DNA from 2 places in the Enterobacter sp. HK169 genome. Region 2 is predicted to be linked to the other one. Evidence: predicted binding sites of a transcription regulator. Region 2 holds the regulator's gene; the other holds the start of a gene.

Region 1 (4,224 bases), 1.5 Mb from region 2:
TACCGTAGCTAAAGAAATAGGTGAAATAACTGAGCGCCAGCCAGCGCGTGGAATGCAAGACCATGAATCCCTCCCGAAATCGAGGCCATAGTCTGGCGAGAATATAAAAATTAAGCAAGTAGATAGCCTGCTATAAATTAACGAAAAATTAACATCTTGTGCAGTTGTCTGGCTTATGGCAGGGAATGAAAATATGTATTACGTTTAAATTACTCCACTTGCAGAGGTTTTTCTGCCATGAACTCACTACGTTATTTCGATTTCGGTCAGTCACGTCACCTGCTGCTGCTGATTGGCCGCATCGCACTTGTCGTGCTGTTTATCATCTTTGGTTATCCAAAACTGACGGGGTTTAGCGGCACCGTACAATATATGACCTCGCTGGGTACGCCGATGCCCATGCTGGCGGCCATTATTGCGGTGGTGATGGAAGTCCCTGCTGCCATCCTGATCGTGCTGGGCTTTTTCACCCGCCCGCTCGCGGTACTGTTTGTATTCTATACGCTGGGCACGGCGATTATCGGTCACCATTACTGGGATATGACCGGTGATGCGGTCGTGCCGAATATGATTAACTTCTATAAGAACGTCAGTATTGCTGGCGCCTTTATTTTGCTGGCGATTGTCGGACCTGGAGCCATTTCCCTCGACCGGCGTTAAGCCATAAAAAAAGGCCGCAAGCGCGGCCTTTTTTATTTCTGCCAGGCAGAGGAATTATGCGTATACCGGGAAGCGTGCGCAGATATCCAGAACTTTACCTTTGACGCGCTCGATAACCGCTTCGTCATTGATGTTGTCCAGAACGTCACACATCCAGCCAGCCAGCTCTTTCACTTCCGCTTCTTTGAAGCCGCGGCGAGTCACGGCCGGAGAACCGATACGGATACCGGAGGTCACGAACGGGCTCTTCGGATCGTTTGGCACGCTGTTTTTGTTCACGGTGATGTTGGCGCGGCCCAGGGCTGCGTCAGCTTCTTTACCGGTCAGGTTCTTATCAACCAGATCCAGCAGGAACAGGTGGTTTTCAGTACCGCCGGAGACCACTTTGTAGCCACGGTTCAGGAACACTTCCACCATCGCTTTAGCGTTCTTAGCAACCTGCTGCTGATAAACCTTGAACTCAGGCTCCATCGCTTCTTTCAGCGCAACGGCTTTAGCCGCGATAACGTGCATCAGCGGGCCGCCCTGCGCGCTTGGGAATACAGCGGAGTTCAGTTTTTTGTACAGCTCTTCGTCACCGCCTTTCGCCAGGATCAGGCCACCGCGTGGACCCGCCAGGGTTTTGTGGGTGGTGGTGGTCACAACGTGAGCGTGTGGAACCGGGTTCGGGTAAACGCCAGCGGCAATCAGACCCGCAACGTGCGCCATGTCGACGAACAGGTAAGCACCGATGCTGTCTGCGATTTCACGCATTTTTGCCCAGTCAACGATACCGGAGTAAGCAGAGAAGCCACCGATGATCATCTTCGGTTTGTGCTCTTTAGCCTGCTTCGCCATGTCTTCGTAGTCAATTTTACCGGACTCATCAATACCGTAAGGGATGATGTTGTACAGTTTGCCGGAGAAGTTAACCGGGGAGCCGTGAGTCAGGTGGCCGCCCTGCGCCAGATTCATACCCAGAACGGTATCGCCCGGCTGCAGCAGCGCGGTATAGACCGCGAAGTTAGCCTGAGAGCCAGAGTGTGGCTGCACGTTCGCGTAGTCAGCGCCAAAGAGTTCTTTCGCACGGTCGATAGCCAGCTGCTCAACGATATCAACGTACTCGCAACCGCCGTAATAGCGCTTGCCCGGGTAACCTTCAGCATATTTGTTAGTCAGCTGAGAACCCTGCGCCTGCATAACGCGCGGGCTGGTGTAGTTTTCGGAGGCGATCAGTTCGATGTGCTCTTCCTGACGTACTTTTTCCTGCTCCATAGCCTGCCACAGTTCGGCATCATAATCGGCAATGTTCATTTCACGCTTTAACATCCGCATCTCCTGACTCAGCTAACAAGTAAATTTTGGCCTGAAAAGGCAGTCCTGTTGGACGACGGGCAACAGTATAACTGATTAGTTCTGTGATAACAGGTCTTGACAAACGATTTTACGCAAACGTTTTCCTGCGCGCCACGCAAGGGTTTGAGGAATAAAGCTCTCGCCCTTTCCAGCGGATTTCTTTTCAGGTTTGTGATGCATATTTTTCATCTTGCAAAGAACCATTTACAACGCAGGGGTATTTTTTATAAGATGCATTTAAAATACATCATTAAAGTCACATCAGAAGGATGCGCTCATGCTCGACGCTCAAACCATCGCTACCGTTAAAGCCACCATCCCCCTGCTGGTGGAAACCGGCCCTAAACTCACCGCCCATTTCTACGATCGCATGTTCACGCATAACCCGGAGCTCAAAGAAATTTTCAACATGAGCAACCAGCGTAACGGCGATCAGCGCGAAGCGCTTTTCAACGCCATCGCGGCCTACGCCAGCAATATTGAAAACCTGGCGGCACTGCTGCCCGCGGTGGAAAAAATCGCGCAGAAACACACCAGCTTCCAGATCCAACCCGAGCAGTACAACATTGTGGGTGGCCACCTGCTGGCGACGCTGGACGAGATGTTCAGCCCGGGCCAGGAGGTGCTGGACGCGTGGGGTAAAGCCTACGGCGTGCTGGCAAACGTGTTTATCAACCGCGAAGCGCAGATCTACAGCGAAAACGCCAGCAAGAACGGCGGCTGGGAAGGCACGCGCGCCTTCCGCATCGTCGAGAAAACGCCGCGCAGCGCGCTGATTACCAGCTTTGAATTTGAGCCAGTGGACGGACAGCCGGTTGCCGATTACCAGCCAGGCCAGTATCTGGGCGTGTGGCTGAAGCCTGAAGGCTTCCCGCATCAGGAGATCCGCCAGTATTCTCTTACCCGCAAGCCAAACGGCAAAGGCTACCGCATTGCCGTGAAGCGTGAGGACGGCGGTCAGGTCTCCAACTGGCTACACAACGAAGCTAACGTGGGCGACGTGGTCCATCTGGCCGCGCCGGCGGGTGATTTCTTCATGGCGGTTGAAGCGAATACCCCGGTTACGCTGATCTCTGCGGGCGTCGGCCAAACGCCAATGCTGGCGATGCTCGATACGCTGGCGAAAGCCAACCACGGTGCGCAGGTAAACTGGTTCCACGCTGCGGAAAACGGCGACGTGCACGCCTTTGCCGATGAAGTGAAAACGCTCGGGGCGTCCCTGCCGCGCTTCACCGCGCACGCCTGGTATCGCCTGCCAACGGATGCAGATCGCGCGGCCGCACGGTTTGACAGCGAAGGTCTGATGAATTTAAGCCAGATGGAAGGGGCGTTTAGCGCGCCGGACATGCAGTTCTACGTCTGCGGGCCGGTGGCGTTTATGCAGTATGCCGCGAAGCAGCTGGTGGAGCTGGGTGTGAACAAAGACAACATTCACTACGAATGTTTCGGGCCCCATAAGGTGCTGTAATGAAAAAGCCCCTCGTTCGAGGGGCTTTTTTTCGCCGGGTGGTTGCACCTTACCCGGCCTACAAAACCGTTGGCATTGTTAAATCGCGGCGTCGTCTTCTTCGCCGGTACGGATACGGATCACGCGCGCCACGTCAAAGACGAAGATTTTACCGTCGCCGATTTTGCCCGTCTGCGCGGTGCGGATAATGGTATCCACGCAGGTATCGACGATATCGTCGCTGACCACGATTTCAATTTTTACTTTCGGCAGAAAGTCGACCATGTACTCTGCGCCACGGTAAAGCTCGGTGTGGCCCTTCTGACGACCAAAACCTTTCACTTCCGTCACGGTCATCCCGGTGATGCCGACTTCCGCCAGCGCTTCACGCACGTCATCCAGTTTGAAAGGTTTAATAATCGCATCAATCTTTTTCATGGTGGGTCCTTAAACTCTTGCCTGTAAGCTGCCTCGTAATCGATTGCTCACAGTATCATACGGCATTACTCTTTAAAATCGTTTGCTTCCAGCTCGTGGCGCGACAGCAGCTTGTAGAACTCGGTGCGGTTGCGTCCGGCCATGCGCGCCGCGTGGGTCACGTTGCCTTTGGTTATCTGCAATAGCTTGCGCAGATAGTTCAGCTCGAACTGATTCCGCGCTTCCGCAAACGTCGGCAGGGCCGTGTTTTCCCCTTCCAGCGCCTGCTCCACCAGCGCATCGCTGATCACCGGTGAGGAGGTCAGCGCCACGCACTGCTCAATCACGTTCACCAGCTGGCGCAC
Region 2 (4,224 bases):
AGCATCACGCTGGTAGTGGTCAGGAGCGGCGTGGCAATCAGCGCGGAGACCACCAGGCTTGCCAGGAAGCACAGCCCCAGCTGCAGGGTGTTCTGCAGCGCGGCGGCGCGGCCTGTTGCCTGCGGGAAGGGACGCAGCGCCTGCGCTACAACGATAGGGTAAATCGCCCCGTTCGCAACGGCCATCACGCAGAATGGGATCAAAATTTCGGCCAGACCGGCGCCAGGAATAAAGCCAACGGCCCAGGTCCCGATGACGCTCAGCGCATACAGCACCAGCAGCCACGGCAGCATCTGCTGACCTTCCCACTTTTGCAGCGCCGCGCGACAGCCGTACCCGCCCACCAGGAATGCGATGGTCTGCGGAACATAGCTCAGGCCGATGGCTGCCGGGCTGTAGCCCATATCGTGCAGAATGAACGGCGAGCCGGTGAGCCACGCGAAGAAGCTTGCCGAGCAGGCGGCATAGATCAGGACATTCCCGCGATACGCTTTGGCGCTGAGCAGGGAAGTGAAGGTAATCGGCTTCGCGTCTGCATGCGCTTCTTTTTTATGCGCGGGCTTAAGGGCGAACGCCGGCAGCATCAGGACCAGGGTAATGGCAAACAGCGTGGCGAAAATGGCCTGCCAGTCGAAATGAGCGAGGATCCAGCTGCCCAGCAGTGGGGCGAGGGCAGGTGAGAGACCTACCAGCGGCATAATGGTGGCGAAAATACGGTTTGTGCGGTTAGCCGGATAGTAGTCGGTGACCAGCGCCTGCCAGGTCACGGCCGCGGCACAGACGCCCACGGCCTGAATAAAACGCAGCACCAGCAGCCAGCTGGCATCGCGTACCCATAGCATCCCCAGGCAGCCCACGGCAAAAATGGCCAGGCCCAGCAACAGCACCGGCTTACGACCAAAGCGATCCGAGAGCGGTCCCCAGAGCAGCTGTGCGAAGGCAAAGCCGGCGAGGAATAAGCTCAGGCTGGCGCTGATGGCGGCAGCCGGCGTTTGTAAATCTTCCTGCATGGCGGCAAACGCCGGCAGGTACATATCGGTGGCCAAAAAGCCCAGCACGCTTAAGCCGCCGAGCCAGACTAAAAAACCGTTCCTGGGTTGCATTATTTTATTCTCCTGAGGAGGCAGGTATACATTGGCGCTGAGTGTAGGGAGTGCAAAGCTGCTTGTGAAACGCTAATATTTGGCTGGTGCATTCAAAAAATTTGCAGGCAGAAAATGTGGTCAGATTATTCTCTTGAAGTGGTCGATGCTGTTGCGCGTAACGGCAGCTTCAGCGGTGCGGCGCAGGAGCTGCACCGCGTCCCTTCGGCAATAAGCTACACGGTGCGCCAGCTGGAGGAGTGGCTGGCGGTTCCGCTGTTTGAACGGCGGCATCGTGATGTGGAATTAACGCCCGCAGGCGCGTGGTTTTTGAAGGAAGGGCGTTCTGTTATCAAAAAAATGCAGATCACCCGCGAACAGTGTCAGCAGATCGCTAACGGCTGGCGGGGACATCTTTCCATCGCGGTGGATAACATCGTTAAGCCGGAACGCACCCGGCAGATGATCGTCGATTTCTACCGTCATTTCTCTGACGTCGAGCTGCGGGTCTCGCAGGAGGTGTTTAACGGCGTCTGGGATGCACTGGCGGACGGCAGGGCAGAGATGGCGATTGGGGCTACGCAGGCGATCCCGGTCGGGGGACGTTACGCTTTTCGCGACATGGGGATGCTGAGCTGGAAATGCGTGGTGGCAAGCGATCATCCGCTGGCGTCGATGGAAGGGCCGCTCAGCGATGACACGCTGCGCAACTGGCCGTCGCTGGTGCTGGAGGATACGTCCCGTTCATTGCCCAAGCGTATCACCTGGCTTCTGGACAACCAGCGGCGGGTGGTGGCCCCTGACTGGGAATCGTCGGCGACGTGCCTCAGCGCCGGGCTGTGCGTCGCGATGGTGCCCGTTCATTTCGCGCGTCCGCGCATCGATACCGGAGAGTGGGTTGAGCTGACGCTGGAGAATCCGTTCCCGGATGCGGCCTGCTGCCTCACCTGGCAGCAAAATGACGTCTCGCCTGCGATGGCCTGGCTGCTGGATTATCTGGGAGACAGCGAAACGCTGAACCGGGAATGGTTACGGGAGCCAGCATAGCTGGCCCCGTAAAGCGATTAACGACGGTAGTCGCGGAACGGACCGTCCGCAACGGAACGGCGTTCGATAAGACGCGGGTGAACTTCAATAGACTGCGACTCTTCGCGCTTGTTGACGATCCTGTCCATCAGCATATTGAAGGCCGTTTCGCCCAGCGAATCTTTCGGCTGGTGAATGGTGGTCAGCGCCGGGGTGAAGAAACGCGCGTTACGCACGTTGTCATAGCCGATCACGGATATATCCTGCGGTACGCGCAGGCCCAGCTCGTCGGCAGCGCAGAGCGCGCCCATGGCCATGATGTCGCCCCCGCAGAACACGGCGGTCGGACGGTGCGGCTGGGAGACGATCTGCTGCATCGCGCGGTAGCCCGATTCCGGCTCAAAGTCGCCCTGCACAATCCAGTTTTCCGGCACGTTGATCAACGCTTCTTCCATCGCTTTCATAAAACCGGCCAGACGGCCCGCGCCGGTGTTGCGCTCCAGCGGACCGGGGATCACGCCAATCTCGCGGTGGCCGCGTTCGATCAGATAACGACCGGCCATATAGCCGCCTTCAAAGGCGTTATCGATAACGGAATCGGTAAAGTCTGCGCGCGCTTCGCCCCAGTCCATCACCACCATCGGAATATGGCGATACTCTTCCAGCATCGACAGCACGGATTCCGGGTACTCGGAACACATCACCAGCAGGCCATCAACGCGCTTTTGCGCCATCATCGACAGGTAGGCACGCTGTTTTTCAATGCTGTTCCACGCGTTGCCCAGAATCAGGGTATAGCCTTTCTGGAAGCAGTTCTTTTCGACCGCTTCAATGATCTCGGCAAAATAGGCCGCTTCACTGCTGGTCGCCAGCAATCCAATGGACTTGGTGTGATTAACCTTGAGGCTACGCGCAACCGCACTTGGCGAATAGTGCAGCTCTTTGATCGCTGCCCAGACGGCGTTGCGCGTCTCTTCCGCCACAAAGCGGGTTTTGTTAATTACATGTGATACGGTTGTAGTGGAAACGTTTGCGCGTTTTGCTACGTCTTTAATTGTTGCCATTAAATGTCACTCCAGACCATATCCTAAGCTCCTGAAAAACTTGAAGGTAAACGTTTGCCTTCTCTCACCCTTATCTCGCAATCTTGAATTGCGGCACGCCGGGAAAACGACACGGGACGTCAGGAGGGGGTCAATGGCCGGTACGCTAATAAATTTAGCGTGGAATTTTGTCCTATCTTGATGAAAAGGGGAAGAGGTAAAGTGGTTATCAGTATAAATCCAGGAAGATTTTTGACGTAATCTGTGCAAAAATGAGCAAGCTCACTTTTCGTGTGGGGATTAAAAGGAGAAAAATTGATGAGTTCCGATCTTAAGTTTTCGCTGTTCACCACCATTGTTGTGCTGGCTCTGATTGTTGCGGCCGGTCTGACGGCTGCGCTGCACTGATTTTACGCGGAGGGAGAGCCTTCTCCCTCCCAACTCCCCGGATTGTTACTTCTCTGGCAAAAATCTTTTGCCATTTTGTTAACTTCTCATTTTTTGTGATTGATGTCATGCTTTCTGCTTCTTTGTTCTGTGTCACCACATGACACGGCATCCGGAGTTGACGCATGAAAATCAATTTTCCCCTGCTGGCCCTGGCGATTGGCGCTTTTGGGATTGGCACCACTGAATTCTCCCCGATGGGGTTACTGCCTGTTATTGCCCGGGGCGTAGATGTCTCTATCCCTGCGGCAGGGATGTTAATCAGCGCCTACGCTATCGGCGTGATGGTCGGGGCGCCGCTGATGACGCTTCTTCTTTCACACCGCGCGCGCCGCAATGCGCTGATTTTCCTGATGGCGATTTTCACCCTGGGCAACGTGCTTTCGGCCATTTCGCCGGACTACACCACATTGATGCTGTCGCGCATTCTGACCAGCCTTAACCACGGCGCGTTCTTTGGGCTGGGATCGGTTGTGGCTGCCAGCGTGGTGCCAAAACACAAGCAGGCGAGCGCCGTGGCAACCATGTTTATGGGGCTGACGATTGCCAATATCGGCGGGGTGCCTGCGGCAACCTGGCTGGGAGAAGCGATCGGCTGGCGTATGTCTTTCCTGGCGACGGCCGGG

The links. The regulator PurR, encoded in region 2, represses purine synthesis genes. The targets are predictions, from matches to a motif close to CANGCAAACGTTTGCNTG.
Region 1: glyA (serine hydroxymethyltransferase) is a predicted target of PurR. The motif match lies at 2,085-2,102, and genes of this name have one in related genera.

What each region holds. Positions count from the first base shown of each region.
Region 1 covers NZ_CP017087.1:1,777,089-1,781,312, forward strand. The annotation lists gene EnteroDNA1_RS08385 (3-phenylpropionate MFS transporter) at 1-64, opposite strand, end outside; gene EnteroDNA1_RS08390 (DoxX family protein) at 238-660, shown strand; gene glyA (serine hydroxymethyltransferase) at 715-1,968, opposite strand; gene hmpA (NO-inducible flavohemoprotein) at 2,273-3,463, shown strand; gene glnB (nitrogen regulatory protein P-II) at 3,542-3,880, opposite strand; gene glrR (two-component system response regulator GlrR) at 3,946-4,224, opposite strand, start outside.
Region 2 covers NZ_CP017087.1:304,399-308,622, forward strand. The annotation lists gene punC (purine nucleoside transporter PunC) at 1-1,103, opposite strand, end outside; gene punR (DNA-binding transcriptional activator PunR) at 1,218-2,129, shown strand; gene purR (HTH-type transcriptional repressor PurR) at 2,147-3,172, opposite strand; gene cydH (cytochrome bd-I oxidase subunit CydH) at 3,470-3,559, shown strand; gene EnteroDNA1_RS01595 (MFS transporter) at 3,724-4,224, shown strand, end outside.